4 regions of the Arthrobacter sp. Soil_N43 genome follow, and region 4 is predicted to be linked to each of the others. Evidence: riboswitches for the same ligand, from Rfam matches in the RefSeq annotation. Region 4 holds a riboswitch; each other region holds the start of a gene.

Region 1 (4,698 bases), on a different contig from region 4:
CGTGGCCGCCTTCGGCGTCCCGACGCCGGACGGACCCACGCCGGGCACACGGAGTTCGGGTGCGCCCAGCTTGAGCTCGGTGCCGCCCAGCACCTGCGTGAATTCCTGGTCGTGCGTCACGGACACCACGGCGGTGCCGGCGTCGAGCAGTTCGGACAGGAAGGAGGCAAGCTCGGCCCAGGTGTTGGCGTCCTGGCCGAACGTCGGCTCGTCCAGGACGAGGACCTGCGGATGGGCCGCCAGGACGGTGGCCACCGAGAGCCGCCGCTTTTCCCCGCCCGAGAGCGTGTACGGATTGGCGTCCACGAGGCCGGTCAGGCGCAGCCTTTCGAGCAGTTCGTCCACCCGCTCTTCGCCGTGGCCCAGGTGCCGCGGGCCAAACTGCAGCTCGTCCAGGACCCGGCCGGTGACGAACTGGTGCTCGGGCTCCTGGAAGACCGTGCCGATCCTGGCGATCAGCTGCTCGGCCCGCCACTTGTAGGGGTCGATCCCGGCTCCGCGGCTCAGCTCCACGGCAGCGGACACCTTGCCGTCGACAGGAGGGAGCAGGCCGGCGAGCGTCAGCGCGAACGTGGACTTACCCGCACCGTTGGCCCCCGTGATGGTCAACGCTTCACCGGCGCGGACCTGCGCCGTGATGTCCCGCTGCACCGGCGGCGGCGGAACGGACGTGAAGCCGCGTCTCCGCGGACGCTCGCGGGAAACGCTGACACCCTCGACCGCGAGGAGCAGCTGGCCAGGCGCGACGTCCGGCTGGATCCCGGCGCCGGCGAGGCCGCCGGGCGACCGGTGCCGGGTGGGCGGAACGTAGCCCGGAACCCACACCCCGGCGGCGATCAGCATCTCGCGCGCCTGCACCAGGACCTGGTCGGGAGTGCCGTCGATCAGCACGGCCGGCTCGGTGGCGGAGCCGGGCTGCAGCACGATGATCCGGTCCACGAGGTCTTTCCACACCGCAACGCGGTGCTCCACCACCACCAGCGTTGCGCCGGTCTTGTCGAGGCAGCGGCCCACGGCGTCGCGGACCTCCAGGACGCCTGCCGGGTCCAGGTTGGCGGTCGGCTCGTCCAGCAGGATGAGGCCGGGGCGCATCGCCAGGATGCCGGCCAGCGCGAGGCGCTGCTTCTGGCCCCCGGACAGGGCCGACGTCGGGTGGTCCAGCGGCAGGTGTGCGAGCCCGACGTCGTCCAGCGCCTCGTGCACGCGGCGCCAGATGGCGTCACGGGGCACCGAGAGGTTTTCGGCGCCGAACGCGACGTCGTCGCCGAGGCGGGAGAGGACCACCTGCGTTTCGGGGTCCTGCTGCACCAGTCCGGCGCGGCCGCGCTGGGCGCGCGGCGGCTCGCCGTCGATCAGAAGGCTGCCGCTCTCGTCCGCGTCGCCGCTGTCGGCTGACCCGCCGTCGTCGGCTGTGCTGCTTCCCGAGGTGCTGTCACCCAGCACGCCGGCAAGGGCGTGCAGCAGAGTGGATTTGCCGGCGCCCGAGGGTCCCAGGAGCAGCACCCGCTCCCCCGGGCGGATGTCCAGGTCCAGGGCGTTGACGGCAGGCCTGGTGCGGCCGGCGTGGCGCCAGCCCCAGCCGCGGGCGGTGACCGCGGCTGGGCGGACCCCGCCGTCGTGTTCTGCGGGCATCAGTTGAAGACGGGCTCCGTGGCTGCCTTGCGGGACGCGAACGAGCTCAGCACCCCAGTCCTGGCCAGGCCGCGGGTGGCGATCCAGGACAGCGCACCGGCGATGATGGCGCCCGAGATGGCGGTGAAGATGATGTAGGCCAGCTTGTCCCCGGCCGCGTAGGCGATGTTCCAGCCCCAGGGAGCGAACGCATCGTTCAGGCCGCAGAACAGCCCTGCGCCCGCGCCGGCAAGCAGCGAAACGGGCAGGTTGAACTTCTTGTACCTGAAGGCTGCGAACACGAGTTCCGCACCCAGGCCCTGCAGGATGCCGGAGATCAGCACGGTGGTGCCGTACTGGGATCCCATGATCAGCTCACCGGTGGCGGCCACGGTTTCGCAGAACAGTGCCGCGCCGGGCTTGCGGATGATGAGCATGCCGAGCACCGCCGGGATCATCCAGCCGCCGGCGTAGAGGCCGGTAAGCGGCGGGTAGACCGCATTGATGGGGGCGGAGATGAGGTTGGCGCCCTGGGACCAGGCCCAGAAGATGACGCCGCCGGCGACGGCGATCAGTGCCGCCACGACGATGTCGGCCACGCGCCAGTTGTAACCGGTTTTCTTGATTGCTGCAGTTGTCATGATGGTCCTCCTGAGGATCAGGAGGGGAAAGCGCTCCCCGGCTGCGGGCGGTGGGACTGCCTGCTGCCGGACACTCTGAGAACTCGACTCCCTTGCGCCGGTACTAGCCGGATCAGGTTCGAGGGTCTGCGGCTGTCCGCACTCTCAGCGCCCTTCCGCGGTTCGCTGGCAATGCCAGTGATGCCCGACGGCGGCGCTCCCCTGTCGTAATAAATCTGCCCTTGTGGGCTGATCCAGTTTACACCGGGACAGCCCCGGCTGCCCGGGGCGGCAGTCACATTCCGGGTACATTGGGGCCATGACGCATGAGGATTCCGGCAGCAAAGCCGCGCCCGCCTTTGACCCCGACTCTCCGGAGCAGCAGCCGGGAGGCGCCCTGGAGGCCATGATCGGCCGGATTGAGGGGGAAATGGCCGAGCTACAGTTCCCCCGGTTCAGCAAGGATGATGCCCTGGCGCTGGGGCTCCAGCTGGTTGAAATGGGCAAGGAAGGCAACCTGCCGATTGCCATCGACATCATCAAGGGGGACCAGGTCCTCTTCCATGTGGCGCTCGAGGGCGCCACACCGGACAACGAGGGCTGGGTGCGGGCCAAGCAGCGGACCGCGGCGCGCTACGAGGAGCCGTCCCTGCTGGTGGGCCTGCGCGGCCGGCTGGGCGGGGGCAGGATCGAGGACAACGCGTGGTTCGACCAGTCCACCTACGCTGCCCACGGCGGGGCCTTCCCCGTGTACGTGCGCGGGGTGGGAGCCGTAGCGGTGGTCACGGTCTCCGGGCTGCCGCAGGTGGCGGACCACGACCTGGTAGTTCAGGCGCTGCGGGAAATCCACCGTTCCATGCGGCTAGGCTAGGGGAAGACCAGTATTCGTGACGCAAGGAGTTCCGGAATGAGTTTCTTCATCAAGCTGCTTGGCACTGGCGTCAGCCTGCTGGCAGGATTCGCCGGCACCAAGGCCGTGGATACCATCTGGGAAAAGGTCACCGGCCGGAAGCCGCCCAAGGGCGACAAGGACGACGTCCCCACCACGCTGCGCACCGCCCTGACGTTCGCCCTCATTTCCGCATCAGTCAGCGCCGTCATCCAGGTGCTGGCCAACCGCGGCACGCAGCGGGCCATCACCCGCTTCGCCAAGTCCCAGGACATCGTCTAGCGGCAGGGCCGGCGGCGCTGCCGCGTGCTGCGCAAATTCTTCCCTAGTCTTGACCAAACGCTGCAGCCAACCGCCGCAAACCTTGATCGGGGCCACACATCATGGACGCAACAGGCAACCAAAACCTCGACTGCGAAAGTGATGATCACCGTGGCGACGAAGGCAGAAAAATCGAACTACCGCTACAGCGACTTCTACTGCTTCATGTCGCTTGCTGACTTCACCACCTACATCTCCCGTGATGACGGTGACGGTGACGGTTGCTTTTCAATCAGCGGCAGCCGCGAGCCTGCTCTCTAAGGGACGTTCCTGGCCAAGGGGATTCCTGACCGCCAGCCCTGGCCTGGCTGCTGTTCCTCCGCTGTTCCTCCGCATCAAGTTCAGGGCGGAGTACGCCGGAGCCGCAATAGGGGGTAGCCTGTCCGCAAGGCGGGAAGCGGTGCAGCTCCCGTACGCGCTGCATCATCCTGCCATGCCTTCATTGGCTACTGGGAGCAGGAATGATGGACGTTCCTCCACTGATATGGGTGCTGACCGTCGCAGGAATCGTTGCGCTGCTGGTCTTCGATTTCATTTTCCACGTCCGCCGCGCGCACATTCCAACGCTCAAGGAAGCGGTCATCTGGTCTTCGGTCTATGTGGGGATCGCGCTCTGCTTCGGGCTTGGAGTTTTCGTCTTCGGAGGGGCATCCCCCGGCGCAGAGTATTTCGCCGGATACATCACCGAGAAGGCACTGTCGGTGGACAACCTGTTCGTCTTCCTGGTGATCATGAACAGCTTTGGGGTGCCGCGCGAAGACCAGCAGAAAGTGCTGCTGTTCGGCATAGCGTTTGCGCTGGTTGCGCGCACGGTCTTCATTCTCCTCGGGGCTGCGCTGATCACCACCTTCGCCTGGGTCTTCTACCTCTTCGGACTGATCCTGCTGATCACCGCGGGCAACATGTTCAGGCCCGAGGGCACGGAGGAAAGATCCGCGGACAACATCATGACGCGGCTAACCCAGCGGCTGTTTCACACCGCTGACTACTACGACGGCGACAGGCTGTTCACGCTGCAGGACGGCAAACGCACCCTGACGCCGATGCTGCTCGTGATGGTTGCCATCGCCGGCACCGACATTCTCTTCGCGCTGGATTCGATCCCGGCGATTTTTGGCCTGACCCAGGACGTCTTCATCGTTTTCACGGCGAACGCGTTCGCACTCCTAGGCCTTCGCCAGCTGTACTTCCTGATCGACGGCCTGCTGAACCGGCTCATCTTCCTCTCCTACGGCCTGGCGCTGATCCTGGGATTCA
Region 2 (4,698 bases), on a different contig from region 4:
AGTTGGCGGGAGCGGCACCACCCGGTCAGCATCGAGGCGCGCCACCGCAGGAGCGTGCGGGAGCGTCGGATGGAGTATGTTCCGGACCGGGACGGGATGGCGTGGCTTTCGGTGTATCTGCCCGCGGACGTGGCGGCCGGTATTTGGTCTCGGGCCACTGAAGCGGCGCGTGCGCTGCAGGGCCCGGAGGAATCCCGGACTCTGACGGAGCTGCGTGCGGATGTCGCCGCAGGGTGGCTGCTCGAAGGCGTCGCCGAAGGAACCCCGTCGCCTAGGGCGCAGGTGCTGGTCACGGTTCCGGTGTTATCGCTCATGGGGGCCGGTGAGGAGCCGGCCATGCTGGATGGGTTCGGCCCGATTCCCGGCTCGGTGGCCCGCCGCCTGGTCGCAGAGGGGGCCGGGTCGTTCCTGCGGGTGCTGATCGATCCGCGCGATGGGGCACCGCTGGAGATCGGCCGTACCAGCTACCGGGTGCCGAAAGCGATGCGCCAATGGCTGCGGCTGCGCGACGGACGGTGTCCCTTTCCGGGATGCAGCAACCGGTCCCTGGATAACGAGGCACAATTCACAGCCGCCTAGGGCGTCCCTATTTGGCGTCACCAGATGATGAGCGCGCAGAAAATGACGGCTGCCGAGCCATGCCTTCCGCTCCCGCAGTACCGGCCGTTCCGGCGTCCAGGGCAGCAATCAGTTCCGCCGCGGCAGCCGTAGGGTCCGAAGCTTCCGTGATGGCCCGCACCACGACGATCCGGCTGGCTCCCGCCGCCACCACCTGCTCGACGTTGGTCAGGTCAATCCCGCCGATGGCGAACCACGGAAGCTGCTGACCGCTTTCCACTTCGGCATTACCGACAGTCCCGGCTGCATAGTGGACAAGATCAAGCCCGACGGCGGCACGGCCGGGTTTGGTGGGGGTGGCCCACACCGGGCCCACGCAGAAGTAGTTAAGGCCTTGGGGTGCCTGTGCGGCCGCGATGGCAGCATCAATCTGATCGGGGGAGTGGGTGGACAGGCCGATCGCCGCGGAGTCGTTCAGCAGGGCCCGGGCCGAGCGCAGCGGCAGGTCCTTCTGGCCGATGTGAAACACCGGTGCCCCGGCCAGCGAAGCGATGTCCGCCCGGTCGTTGACGGCCCAGAGCCGGCCATGCCTTGAAGCGGCCTGGCGCAGGACTGCCAGGAGTTCGAGTTCCTCGGCCGCCTCGGTGTTCTTGTCCCTCAGCTGGATGATGTCCACGCCGCCGGCGAAGGCAGCATCGACGAAGTCGGCGAAGTCGCCGCGCTCCTTACGGGCATCGGTGCAAAGGTACAGGCGGGCTTCATGGATATCAGGCGCGGTCATGGCAACCAGCCTAGTTCCTCTAAACTGGGCAGGTACCGCGGGAGCCCGCTGCAGCTGTCACAAAAGGCGCAGGGCTGAGAGGGCGTCAGAGCCGACCGCTTGACCTGATCCGGTTAGTACCGGCGTAGGGAAGGAATTCCATGAATCTTGGATCCGGCGGGAAGACCTCTGCCGCAGCACGGCTCCACGCCGACGTGGCCGTGATTGGCGGCGGCGTGATCGGCCACGGAATCGCCTGGGAGGCGAGGCGCTCGGGACGGACCGTGGTCCTCATCGACAAGGCGCCCGGGACAGGTGCCAGCTGGGCCGCCGCGGGGATGCTGGCCCCAGTCAGCGAACTGCATTACCAGGAAGAGGAACTCCTGGAACTCATGCTCGAGTCCTCTGCCCGGTGGCCCGCATTCGCGGCGGCGCTCGCTGATGGCGGTGCCGGCTGCGACGCTGGGTATCTGGCCACTTCGACCATCGCCGTTGGCGCCGATCCTGCCGACCGCCGCGCGCTGATGGACCTGCGCGAAGTCCAGCGGGCCGCCGGCCTGGCAGTGGAACCGCTGACCATCCGTGAGGCCCGGCTGCGGGAGCCGCTGCTGAGCCCCGGAATCTCCTGTGCATTGGACATCCCGGCCGACCACCAGGTTGATCCGCGGAAGCTGGTGGCGGGCATCGCCGCTGCACTGGCCTGCCACGAACCCGGTTCGCGGACTGCCGTGGCCGGCGCTGAAGACGGCTACGCGGTCCGTGACAACGCCGCCGGGCTGCTCTGGGACGGCGGAGGGGGCGGCGGGCGGGTCAGCGGTGTCCGGCTTGCGGGCGGCGGCGCCGTGCTGGCCGCCGAAACGGTGGTGGCCAACGGTCTCGGGGCGGCCTCGCTGGACGGACTGCCGGAGGGACTGAGGCTGCCGCTGCGTCCCGTGTACGGCGACATTCTCAGGCTTAAAGTTCCGGAACGGCTCCGTCCGCTGCTGACCGCCACGGTCCGGGGCATGGTCCGCGGAATCCCGGTCTACCTGGTGCCGCGGCAGGACGGCACCGTGGTCATTGGTGCCACCCAGCGGGAAGACGGTCAGGCCTCACCCAGCGCCGGCGGCGTCTACCAGTTGCTCAGGGATGCCCAGGCCCTGGTGCCCGCAGTGGCCGAACTGGAACTCATCGAGGCCACGGCCAGGGCACGCCCCGGCACGCCGGACAACGCGCCCCTGCTGGGCCGCGTGGCCGCCGGGCTGATCATCGCCACCGGATTCTTCCGGCACGGAGTCCTGCTGACGCCCGCCGCCGCCGTCATCTGCCGCGAGCTGATGGACGGCCTGACGGACAGCCGCTGGGATGCCTTCCGTCCCGGGCGGTTCTCCGCCGAACGCACCGCTTCGAACACAGTCACATTTGACCAGGACAAGGAATCCGCATGAACATCACACTGAACGGCAACGCCCACGCCATGGGGGCGGGCGCCTCCGTCACCACTCTCGTCAGCCAGGTCACCGGCCGGAAGCTGGCCGCCAACGGGCAGGCCGCCGACGGCCAGCGGCTCGGGGTGGCAGTGGCACGCAACGCGGAGGTCGTACCCCGCAGCCTGTGGCACAGCACAGCACTCGCCGAGGGCGACGAGATCGAGCTGGTCACGGCAGTTCAGGGAGGATGAGGACGATGACTGAAACAACCACGCAGACCGATACCGCAGCGCACGCCACTGACCGCCTCGTCATTGACGGCGTCGAACTGACCTCGAGGCTCATCATGGGCACGGGAGGCGCCCCCAGCCTGGACGGACTGGGGGCGGCGCTCCTGGCGTCAGGCACGGAACTGACCACCGTGGCTATGCGACGCTATTCGCCGGCCGAGGCGGGGTCCCTGTTCCAGTTGCTCCTGGACCACAACATCCGCGTTCTCCCGAACACCGCCGGCTGTTTCACGGCCCGCGACGCCGTCATGACGGCGGAGCTCGCGCGCGAGGCCCTTGAGACCGACTGGGTCAAACTCGAAGTCATCGCTGACGAACACACGCTGCTGCCGGACGCGGTGGAACTGGTAGAGGCCACCGAACAGCTCGTCAACCGTGGATTCAAGGTCTTCGCCTACACCAATGACGATCCCGTCCTTGCCCTGCGTCTGGAAAACCTGGGCGCCACGGCCGTCATGCCGCTGGGCTCGCCCATCGGGACCGGGTTGGGAATCCTCAACCCGCACAACATCGAGCTGATCGTCTCCCGCGCCTCCGTGCCTGTGGTCCTGGACGCCGGCATCGGCACCGCCTCGGACGCCGCGCTGGCCATGGAGCTGGGCTGCGATGCCGTGCTCCTGGCCACGGCCGTGACCCGGGCGCAGAACCCGGCACTGATGGGGGAGGCCTTCAAACACGCCGTCATCGCCGGTAGGCTGGCGAAAGCGGCCGGGCGGATACCGCGCCGCGAGCATGCGCTGGCGTCATCGGCCATGGAAGGCCGGGCGGAGTTCCTCTAGCCCGGACAGCCGCGGCAGACCACTCGGCAGGGCAGGCCCACCCACGAACCCCGCCAAGGAGGCAGCCGTGGCCGCCAGGGACGACATCCTCACCCGACCCCAGATCGACGTGGCGCTCGCTGACCTGCCGGACTGGCGTTACCAACTCGGCGGCCTCGTCACCGTCTTCAAGACGCCGACGGCGGCCGCCGCGCTGGGGCTGATTGCCGCCGTCGGGCGCCTCGCCGAGGAACGTGACCACCATCCGGACCTGGACTGGCGCTTTAATCGGGTGTTCATCCGGTTCAGCTCCCACGACGTCGGCGGGGAGGTAACGGGGCGTGACACCGGCGCCGCCGCCTCGGTCAGCATAGCCGCCGCGGCGGCAGGCGCGGAGGCCCAGCCCGGCCTCTACCGGACGGTGGACATCGGCATCGAAACGCCAGACGCGGACGGGATCTCCGAGGTCTGGCGCGTCGCGCTCGGCTACCGCAAGGGCCGGTTCGGGAACCTCGTGGACCCGTACGGCCGTGGCCCCGGGGTGTCCTTCCAGCAAGCGCCGGCGGCGGACGGGAACCGCCTCCACCTGGACATCCACCGGTCCAAGGCAGAATCCGGCACTGCCCTGGAGAAGACGGCGGCCACCGGCGCCTCAATGAACAGTGACCACGCACCCGAACGGGTGGTGGTCACTGATGCCCAAGGAAACCGGCTGTGCCTCTGCACCGAAGAAGGCCACGGACCCGACCTCAAGGGATCGGACCCCGCCTCGGGCACCGGGGACTAACCGCCGGAGCCCAAGCCGCTACTTCTTCAGGGCGGCCGTGAGCCGCTGTGTGTCCCGTTTGGTGCGCACCCTGCCCAAGTATCCAGCCACAGCCACCGCCGCTGCGGAGCCGGCCACCATCGGAAGAATCCACGGC
Region 3 (4,698 bases), on a different contig from region 4:
AGCGAGCGCGCTGGCCCGTGCCAGGACGCGCGAATATCCGTTGAGGTAGATGGCGTCCTGTGCAAGGTAGTAGGCGAACTCGTTTTCGGGAAGCGTGCCTTCAGCCAGCCCGCGGATGAATCCCAGCCCGTAGATCGCGTCGAGGTCCGCGGCCGCCTCCGCATGGAGCAGGTCCGCAAAACTGCCCTCCGGGGCATCGCCTGCGGACACCAGGTGGTGGAAGTGGTGGACGGGCCCGTTGCCGTGTCCCACCTCAAGCTGCCCGGACGTGCGGAGGGCCTCCTCCAGCCACGGCTTCACGGTGCGCAGGGACAGTTCCCAGTCCCCGAGCCGGGCCTGTGCGGTGGCCATCGCCGAGGACAGGGAACACCCGGTCCCGTGGCTGTTGCGCGTGGGTACCCGCGCGCCGTCCACCACCACGACGTCCGCGGAAAGAGCGCCGCCCGTATTCACAAGGGCGTCCGGGCAGTCCTCACCATCCAGGTGCCCGCCTTTGACGAGGACGGTGGCCCCCGTCTCGGCGGCCAGCCGTTTGCCCTGCTCCAGCGCGTCCGGCCAGGTGGGGGCCTCCGGCTCCCCCAGCAGCATCGCAAGCTCGGCGAGGTTGGGAGTGATCAGGTCAGCCAGCGGCAGGAGCTCCCGCAGGGCGGCCTCGGCGGACTCCTGCAGCAGCCGGTCCCCGCTCGTCGCCACCATCACCGGATCAAGGACGACGACGCCGGGGCGCACCTTCTCCAGCCAGGTCCGAACCGCGGCGATCACCTGTGCGTCGCCCAGCATGCCAATCTTCACGGCGTCCACGGCGATGTCGTCGCTGACAGCGGCCAGCTGTGCCGCCAGGAACTCGGCCGGCGGAACGTGCACGGCGCTGACGCCCCGGGTGTTCTGCGCGGTCAGCGCCGTGATGGCTGCCATGCCGTAGCCTCCGGTGGCAGCGATGCTTTTCAGGTCGGCCTGGATGCCGGCCCCGCCGGACGGATCCGAGCCGGCTATGGCCAGGACACGGGGAATGCTGCGGGTGGCGCGAACAGCCTCGCCAGGCGCGGGCCGGACATGGTGCAGGGCAGGTAGTGAAGACAAAGAAGACATCCCTTCGCCGGTGCTAACCGGTCAGGTTCAACGGGTTTGGATCTCAGCCGGCTCCGTGCGCGGCACCCCGTGTCAGTCCCCCAGCCTAGTTGCTCGCTCCGCTTTAGGCACTGCGTTGCAGTTTGCGACCGGCCTGATGCACCCCGCAGCCCGTTCCTGGCCCCGCAGCCGGTCCTGGCGTTAAAGCACAACGGGCCGGTGCCGCGATTGCGGCACCGGCCCGGTGAATCAGGTCAGCCCAGACGGAAAGCCGTCAGCTCAGAGCTCGGACGCCGGCACGCCGACGCCGAGAATGATCGGCTCGCTGGCCGGCTTCGGGGCAATGGTCCTACCTGCATCCGGAGCCTTGGCTTCGTGCGAGTGCCCGGCTGCCGGTGCCGGCGCCGTCTCGTGGTGTTCCACCGACGTCTCGTTGGCTGCGCCCTGCGCCCGGCTGGCACTGCGGTTGCGGCGCGGCCGGCGGGTGCGGGGCTGCACTGCCGAGTGGTCAGCGAAGCGCTCGGCGTCGCTTTCGGCGGCCGCGGCAGGGCGCGTCCCGGCCCGTGCGGCAGCAGGCTCCGGAGCCGGCTGGGCAGCAGGCGCCTCGCCGGCAGCAGGTGTCTGGTCCGCCGTCGGCTTCTGCTCAGCGGGAGCAGCCGGCGCGCCGAGGTGCGCGAAGGCTTCCTCCAGCCGGTCCAGTGTCAGGGCAGGAGTTTCCGATGCCGGCGCGCCGGCGTGCTCGACGAAGGGAAGCACCACTTTCTCGCCGCCGAAGGTCAGCACGGCACCGGGACGGCCTGGGACGCTCTCCGTGTCCGGGGTGCGGTGCACCACGGGACTTTCCGGGCCGGACTGCGCCGGTGCGGCGGCGGCAGCGGCAGGACGCTGTGCGCCGGCTGAGGCTGCCTGGTGGGCGGCGTCCTCATGAAGGTGCGCTGCGTGCGCCGCGGCCGCGATGTTGGCCAGTGCGGCACGCGTCGCCTCTGCCTTGGCGTGCCGCTCGGCCTCCGTGGGCTCATGGTGGACGGCGGCAGGTGCTGCGGGTGCCGTTTCCGGAACCTGACCGCCCTTGCCGCGCCGGCGGCTCTTGCGTTCGGTCCGAACGGGGGGCTGGTGCTCCGTCCGCGGAACGTGGTGCTCGGCGGCAACAACGTTCGCCCGCCGGTGTTCCACGGGCTCGTCGTGGGTGACCACGCCGCGGCCGGCACATGCCTCGCACTGTTCGCCGAAGACTTCCAGCAGGCCGGTGCCCATGCGCTTGCGGGTCATCTGGACGAGGCCCAGCGAGGTGACCTCGGCCACCTGGTGCTTGGTCCGGTCGCGGCCCAGGCACTCCACCATGCGGCGCAGCACGAGGTCGCGGTTCGACTCGAGCACCATGTCGATGAAGTCGATCACGATGATGCCGCCGATGTCCCGCAGGCGCAGCTGGCGGACAACTTCCTCAGCCGCCTCCAGGTTGTTCTTGGTGACGGTTTCCTCGAGGTTGCCGCCGCTGCCGGTGAACTTTCCGGTGTTGACGTCCACCACGGTCATGGCTTCGGTGCGGTCGATGACGAGCGAACCGCCGGACGGCAGGAACACCTTGCGGTCCAGGGCCTTGTGGATCTGCTCGTCGATGCGCCAGGCCGAGAAGATGTCCTGGTCCTTGGTCCACTTCTCGAGCCGGCCCACGAGGTCCGGGGCCACGTAGGTGACGTAGGCCTCGATGGTGTCCCAGGCTTCATCTCCGGAAACGATCAGCTTGGAGAAGTCCTCGTTGAAGACGTCGCGGACCACCTTGATGGTCAGGTCCGGTTCGCCGTACAGCAGCTCCGGAGCAAGGACCTTGGTGGACTTCGCCTGGCTGTCGATGCCCTCCCACTGCGCACGGAGGCGGTTGATGTCGTGGGTGAGTTCCTCCTCCGACGCGCCTTCGGCCGCGGTGCGCACGATGACGCCGGCGTCCTCCGGCAGGCGGTCCTTGAGGATCCGCTTCAGACGGTTGCGTTCGACGTCGGGCAGCTTGCGGGAGATGCCCGTCATGGAGCCGCCGGGCACGTACACCAGGTAGCGTCCGGGCAGGGAAATCTGGCTGGTCAGACGCGCGCCCTTGTGGCCGACAGGGTCCTTGGTGACCTGGACCAGAACGGAATCGCCGGACTTCAGGGCGTTCTCGATGCGGCGCTGCTTGCCTTCGAGGTTGACGGCCTCCCAGTTCACTTCGCCGGCGTAGAGCACGGCGTTGCGGCCGCGGCCGATGTCAACAAAAGCCGCTTCCATCGACGGCAGGACATTCTGGACCTTGCCCAGGTAGACGTTGCCGATCAGCGAGTCCTGCTGCGTCTTGGACACGAAGTGCTCGGCCAGCACGCCGTCCTCGAGGACACCGATCTGGATTCTGTCGTCGCGCTGGCGCACGATCATCTGCCGGTCCACGGATTCGCGGCGGGCCAGGAATTCGGCCTCGGTGATGACGGTGCGGCGGCGGCCGGTGTCGCGGGATTCGCGGCGGCGCTGCTTCTTCGCTTCGAGCCGGGTGGAGCCCTTGACGGACGTGACGCGGTTGTTGACCGGTGCCTCGCTGATGGCGCGGGGGGCACGGACGCGGGTCACGGTGTTGGGGGGATCGTCGTCTCCCCCGCCGGTGAGCTCAAGGTCCTGGTCGCCGCGGCGGCGGCGGCGCCGGCGGCGGGACGTCACGCCGTCGTCGGCCTGGCCGGCAGTTTCCTCGTCGGCGTCCTCGGACACGTCGGAGACCTCGGCGTCTGCCTCGGAGTCGTCGCGGTCGGTGACCTCACGGTCGGCGCGGTTCCGCCCGCGGCGGCCGCGGCTGCGGCGCCGGCGGCGTCCGCCGTCGTCGTCCTGCTCGTCCTCGCCGCCTTCGGCGTCGCTGTCCTCCGTGGCGGGAGCGGCAGCCGGACGGATCACCGTATTGAGGTCAGGCGCCTGGAAAATGATCGACGTGACCGATGCCGGCTCAAGGAAGAGCGAACCTGCCGGAGCGGACGGCTCCTCCTCGGTCTCGGCCACATCCTCGGCGGTTTCCGCTTCAGCGGCCTGCGCGGCGGCTGTCTCCGCCTGGATCTTCTCAACCGGCGTCTCTTCGACCCGTGTTTCCACGGCAGAGGATTCAGCAGTGGTCACTGGTGCTGCGGCTTCGGTGGCTTCCGCGGCTGCGGATTCCGGGGCCGCGGATTCCAGGGCCGCCGGCTGTGCCGGCTCTTCGGCTGCGGGCTCTGCCGTTTTCGGCTTGGCAACGCGACGCCGGCGCACCGGCTTCGCTTCAGGTTCGGGAGCGGTCTCGGGGGCACTTTCGACGGGGGCCGGTTCAGCGGCAGCCGGTTCGCTGGCTGCTTCGGCGAATGCGGGGAGCGGCTCGTCGGCAACCTTCTTGCGGGAACGCGTGCGCCGCACGGGGGCTTTGGCCTCGGCAACGGAAGCTTCCACTGCGGTCACTTCGGAATGCGCTGCCTCCACCGGTTCCGACACAACGGACTCGGCCGACAACGCGGGCTCACCGAGGACAGGCTCCTGCAGCGCCGGCTCCGGCAGCGAGGCCTGGGCCTCGGCTTCCTTTACCTTGGGCGCTGCCTTGCGCCTCGTGCGGGTGGCCTTCTTGGGAGCTTCCGCTTCCCCGCTGGCTGCCGG
Region 4 (4,698 bases):
GCCGTCCTGCTCGGCCACGACGTCAAGGCCGAGGGCCCTCTGGTAGTAATCGGTCATGAGCTTCATGTCTCCGACCTTGAGCATCACGGTGCCCATGGTGAGATCGGCAGGAAGAAGATCTTGGCTGCTGGCTGCTGGTGTCATGTGAGTACTCCCGACTCCCTCGCCACCGTATTTCGATGGTCTCTATACATCTAAATTACTTGAAGCTTCAATTTATTCCTAGCGGACGACACTCCCCCGCAACACGACCGCCTGCAGATGCCTGATGGTCCCGGGCGTTGCCCGCGGATCTTCCGCGCACACCACCACATCCGCGCTGGCGCCCTCGGCCAGGCCGTCCGCCCGCAGCCACCGGCGGGCCCTCCAGCACGCAGCATCCACAGCGGCCGCCGCGGGGAGCCCCGCAGCGTGGAGCGCGAGGATCTCATCCGCGATCCGACCGTGCCTGATCACGCTGCCCGCGTCGGTACCGGCGAAAATTTCCACGCCGGACTCCCAGGCTTCCCGGACCCGCTCGTTCCGGCGTTCCCACAGCGCCCGCATGTGGGCCGCGTAGCGGGGGAACTTGGGCTCTGCCTGGGCGGCAATGTCTGGGAACGTCGCGATGTTGACGAGCGTGGGCACGATCGGCACGTTCTGTTCCACGAACCGCGGGATGTGCCGCGGCAGGAGCCCCGTGGCATGTTCAATGCAGTCGATTCCGGCGTCCAGCATGTCGTCGAGGACGTCCTCACCGAAGCAGTGCGCGGTGACCCTTGCGCCCTCGTCATGGGCAGCACGGACCGCGTCCCGGACAGCCGCGGCCGGAAACGACGGCGCAAGGTCGCCGGCGTCGCGGTCGATCCAGTCGCCCACCAGCTTGATCCAGCCGTCCCCGGAACGCGACTGCTTCCGGACGGCCTCCACCAGGTCCTCCGGCTCAACCTCGATGGCGAAATTCCGCAGGTACCGGCGGGTCCGGGCGATGTGCCGTCCGGCCCGGATGATCCTCGGCGCCTCCGGGCGCCGCTGCAGCCACCGGGTGTCACTGACCACTCCGGCGTCCCGCACCAGCAGCGTGCCGGCGTCGCGGTCGGTCATCGCCTGGGCATAGGCCACGTCGTCGTCCACGGCGCCCGAAGGCCCGAGCCCGATGTGGCAGTGCGCGTCCACGAAGCCGGGCAGCACCCAGCCGTCGATGACCACATCCGGGCTGCGGCCCGGACGGTGAAAGGTCAGCTTGCCGTCCACGGCCCACAGGCCGGTCCGTTCCTGGTCCGGGCCGGTGAGCACCGTCCCGGTGAATTCGGTGATGCGCGCCATGAATCAAGCCTGTCACATCAGGGGTGGGCGGGCACCGGCACGCCGCCCTGTGGTAGCTTCGTCTACGACCACACGGGTGCCCCTGCAGGGGCTGAGATCGGGCTAGCGCAGCCTGCGACCGTTGAACCTGTCCGGGTAATGCCGGCGAAGGAAGTGAGCAGTAAATGAGCACCCAGAAAACACAGCTGATCCCTGCCCAAAACGAAACTGCCCGTAACGAGGCAGCGCAAGGCGGGACCGGCGAAGACACCACCCAATCGCTGAAGTCGCATTCCCTGGCGTACATCGAGGGCGACGGCCTCCGCGTTCCGGTCACGGAAATCGCCCTGGAGCCGTCACCCAGCGGGGAACAGAACGAGCCGTTCCGGGTCTACCGGACGGCCGGTCCGGGCAGCGACCCCGTCGTGGGACTTGCGCCGTTCCGCGCGGAATGGATTGCAGCCCGGGGCGACACCGAGCCCTACAGCGGCCGGGAAAGGAACCTGCTCGACGACGGCAAGTCGGCCGTGCGCCGCGGTGCGGCGTCCGCGGAGTGGAAGGGCGCGCAGCCGGTGCCCCGCCGCGCCGTCGGCGGTAAGACGGTAACGCAGATGCACTATGCCCGGCAGGGCATCATCACCCCGGAGATGCGGTTCGTGGCGCTCCGGGAGAACTGCGACGTTGAGCTGGTCCGCAGCGAAGTGGCGGCCGGGCGCGCCATTATCCCGAACAACATCAACCACCCCGAGTCCGAGCCAATGATCATCGGCAAGGCATTCCTGGTGAAGATCAACGCCAACATCGGCAACTCGGCCGTAACGAGCTCCATTGCCGAAGAGGTGGACAAGCTGCAGTGGGCCACCCAGTGGGGCGCGGACACCGTGATGGACCTCTCCACCGGCGATGACATCCACACCACCCGCGAGTGGCTGATCCGCAACTCACCGGTCCCCATCGGCACCGTCCCCATCTACCAGGCGCTGGAAAAGGTCAACGGCGAAGCCAACGCCCTGACGTGGGAGATCTTCCGCGACACCGTGATCGAGCAGTGCGAGCAGGGCGTGGACTACATGACCATCCATGCCGGGGTCCTGCTGCGCTACGTTCCCCTGACAGCCAACCGGGTGACCGGCATCGTCTCCCGCGGCGGCTCGATCATGGCCGGCTGGTGCCTCGCGCACCACCAGGAGAACTTCCTGTACACCCACTTCGACGAGCTGTGCGAGATCTTCGCGAAGTACGACGTCGCCTTCTCCCTCGGTGACGGCCTGCGGCCCGGTGCCACCGCGGACGCCAACGACGCCGCCCAGTTCGCCGAGCTGGACACCCTGGCCGAGCTGACCCAGCGGGCTTGGGAGTACGACGTGCAGGTCATGGTCGAAGGGCCCGGCCACATCCCGTTCCACCTGGTGCGGGAGAACGTGGAGCGCCAGCAGGAGCTGTGCAAGGGCGCCCCGTTCTATACGCTTGGGCCGCTGGTCACGGACATCGCCCCGGGCTACGACCACATCACCTCCGCCATCGGCGCCACGGAAATCGCCCGCTACGGCACCGCGATGCTCTGCTACGTGACGCCCAAGGAACACCTGGGCCTGCCGAACAAGGACGACGTCAAGACCGGCGTGATCACGTACAAGATCGCCGCCCACGCCGCGGACCTCGCCAAAGGCCACCCTGGAGCCAACGAGAGGGACGATGCCCTGTCCAAGGCGCGCTTCGAGTTCCGCTGGCGGGACCAGTTCGCCCTGTCCCTGGACCCGGTGACCGCCGAGGCATTCCACGACGAGACGCTGCCGGCCGAACCGGCCAAGACCGCGCACTTCTGCTCGATGTGCGGACCCAAGTTCTGCTCCATGCGCATCAGCCAGGACATCCGCAACGAGTACGGCTCGGCGGAAGCACAGGCTGCGCTGGCCGAAATGGCCGAAGGGATGCGGGAGAAGAGCCAGGAGTTCCTGGCCGCCGGCGGGAAGGTCTACCTGCCGGAGCTGAAGCTCCCCGAGACGGCCCGCCAGTAAGGGCCTTTTCGGGCCCCGTCCGGCAGGCGTTGGGGGCCGGCCGGACGCGGGCCCGGCGGGACGGCGGCCCAGGCGGGACGCCGCCTGGAAGCAGGCGCGGGGTAAGGGTCAGGATGCCCGCGGCCGCTGCCGCCGGCTGACCTCTGCAATGAAGGACCGGATAAGGCGGTCGCCCTCCACGGAGTCCTGGGGCCGGTGCCCTCCCGCAGCAGTGCGGTGCAGGGCGCCGGTCTCCCGCAGGTAACCGGCGATTTCCTCATAGAGTGGCTCCCAGCCGCCCGTGAGAACCAGGGTGGGGACGCCGGGAACGATCTGCAACGGCGCCTGCCAGGGCGGTGCCTGCAGCCGCAGCCGCCTCGCGGCGCGCTGGGCCTCCGGGGTACTCGGAGCGTGGCCTTCCGCGGCAAAGGCACGCCGCAGAAACTCCCGCTCATAGTCGTCGTCGCCGAGCTGGTGCCGGACCTCGAAGAGGGGCTCCATCAGCGCGCGGTGAGCCGCCGTGGCGGGCAGTTCGGCGGTCAGCGACAGGCAGGCCGGTTCCACGAGCGTCAGCGAGAACACGAGGTCGGGCCGTTCGACGGCAGCCATCATCGCGGCGATCGCGCCCTGGGCGTGGGCAACGATGTGGCCGCCGGCCCCGCCCCGGCCATCGTCTGCCAGCGACCGCAGCACGATCCGGGCGTCTTCGGCGAAGTCCGTTTCCAGCGGCTCGGCCTCGGCATCGAACCCGTGCCGCCGCAGGAAGAGGGCGTCGTATTGCAGGGCCATGCCGTGCTGGCGCGGCCAAGCGGCGGAGCCGAAGCTTCCGGCACCGTGGACGAACACTACCCGCTGCTTAAACATGACCCAACCTTATGGCAGCGGTCCGACATCCGGGCAGGCAGGCATGGCCGCGCCTACTTGCCGAGGAACTTGTCGAAGCCCTTGGGAAGGTTCATCTGGGACGGATCGAAGTCGCCGCCCTGCTGGCCGAAGGAGGCGCCCGTGGGAAGCGCCTTGGCTGCGCTGGCGCGCCGGGCCTCCGCATCACGGAGCTCCTGGGCTGCCTTGGCGGGGTTGCCCGAACGGGCCTTCTTCTTCGGCGCGCTCTTGGCGCCCTTGCGTGCGCCACCGCCGCCGCCCATGCCCGGCATTCCGGGCATTCCTGGCATGCCACCGCCCTGCGCCATCTTCTTCATCATCTTCTGGGCCTGGCCAAAGCGCTCGAGCAGGCCGTTGACCTCGGAGACGTGCACACCGGAGCCCCTGGCGATGCGGGCGCGGCGTGAGCCGTTGATGATCTTGGGGGCGAGCCGCTCGTGCGGGGTCATGGAACGGACGATCGCCTCGACGCGGTCGATCTCGCGCTCGTCGAACTGTTCCAGCTGCTGGCGGATGTTCTGGGCGCCGGGCATCA

Evidence for each region. Region 4 has a riboswitch for thiamine pyrophosphate ahead of thiC (phosphomethylpyrimidine synthase ThiC). Riboswitches for the same ligand answer to the same signal wherever they lie in the genome.
Region 1: linked by a shared signal. The riboswitch ahead of AC3A3W_RS10810 (ECF transporter S component) and the one ahead of thiC (phosphomethylpyrimidine synthase ThiC) in region 4 are both predicted to bind thiamine pyrophosphate.
Region 2: linked by a shared signal. The riboswitch ahead of AC3A3W_RS15290 (FAD-dependent oxidoreductase) and the one ahead of thiC (phosphomethylpyrimidine synthase ThiC) in region 4 are both predicted to bind thiamine pyrophosphate.
Region 3: linked by a shared signal. The riboswitch ahead of AC3A3W_RS16280 (bifunctional hydroxymethylpyrimidine kinase/phosphomethylpyrimidine kinase) and the one ahead of thiC (phosphomethylpyrimidine synthase ThiC) in region 4 are both predicted to bind thiamine pyrophosphate.

Annotation. Positions count from the first base shown of each region.
Region 1 covers NZ_JBDGML010000091.1:40,844-45,541, reverse strand. Annotated here, with positions in the region: gene AC3A3W_RS10815 (ABC transporter ATP-binding protein) at 1-1,632, opposite strand, end outside; gene AC3A3W_RS10810 (ECF transporter S component) at 1,632-2,252, opposite strand; TPP riboswitch at 2,324-2,465, opposite strand; gene AC3A3W_RS10805 (heme-degrading domain-containing protein) at 2,551-3,102, shown strand; gene AC3A3W_RS10800 (DUF4235 domain-containing protein) at 3,139-3,402, shown strand; gene AC3A3W_RS10795 (hypothetical protein) at 3,427-3,702, shown strand; gene AC3A3W_RS10790 (TerC family protein) at 3,906-4,698, shown strand, end outside.
Region 2 covers NZ_JBDGML010000106.1:133,440-138,137, reverse strand. Annotated here, with positions in the region: partial or broken gene AC3A3W_RS15300 (DUF222 domain-containing protein) at 1-576, shown strand, start outside; gene thiE (thiamine phosphate synthase) at 587-1,339, opposite strand; TPP riboswitch at 1,367-1,488, shown strand; gene AC3A3W_RS15290 (FAD-dependent oxidoreductase) at 1,480-2,745, shown strand; gene thiS (sulfur carrier protein ThiS) at 2,742-2,978, shown strand; gene AC3A3W_RS15280 (thiazole synthase) at 2,984-3,796, shown strand; gene AC3A3W_RS15275 (4a-hydroxytetrahydrobiopterin dehydratase) at 3,864-4,562, shown strand; gene AC3A3W_RS15270 (hypothetical protein) at 4,581-4,698, opposite strand, start outside.
Region 3 covers NZ_JBDGML010000109.1:48,261-52,958, forward strand. Annotated here, with positions in the region: gene AC3A3W_RS16280 (bifunctional hydroxymethylpyrimidine kinase/phosphomethylpyrimidine kinase) at 1-1,089, opposite strand, end outside; TPP riboswitch at 1,072-1,169, opposite strand; gene AC3A3W_RS16285 (Rne/Rng family ribonuclease) at 1,348-4,698, opposite strand, start outside.
Region 4 covers NZ_JBDGML010000085.1:17,909-22,606, reverse strand. Annotated here, with positions in the region: partial or broken gene AC3A3W_RS10045 (VOC family protein) at 1-144, opposite strand, end outside; gene AC3A3W_RS10040 (amidohydrolase family protein) at 223-1,305, opposite strand; TPP riboswitch at 1,368-1,475, shown strand; gene thiC (phosphomethylpyrimidine synthase ThiC) at 1,470-3,302, shown strand; gene AC3A3W_RS10030 (alpha/beta fold hydrolase) at 3,411-4,145, opposite strand; gene ffh (signal recognition particle protein) at 4,199-4,698, opposite strand, start outside.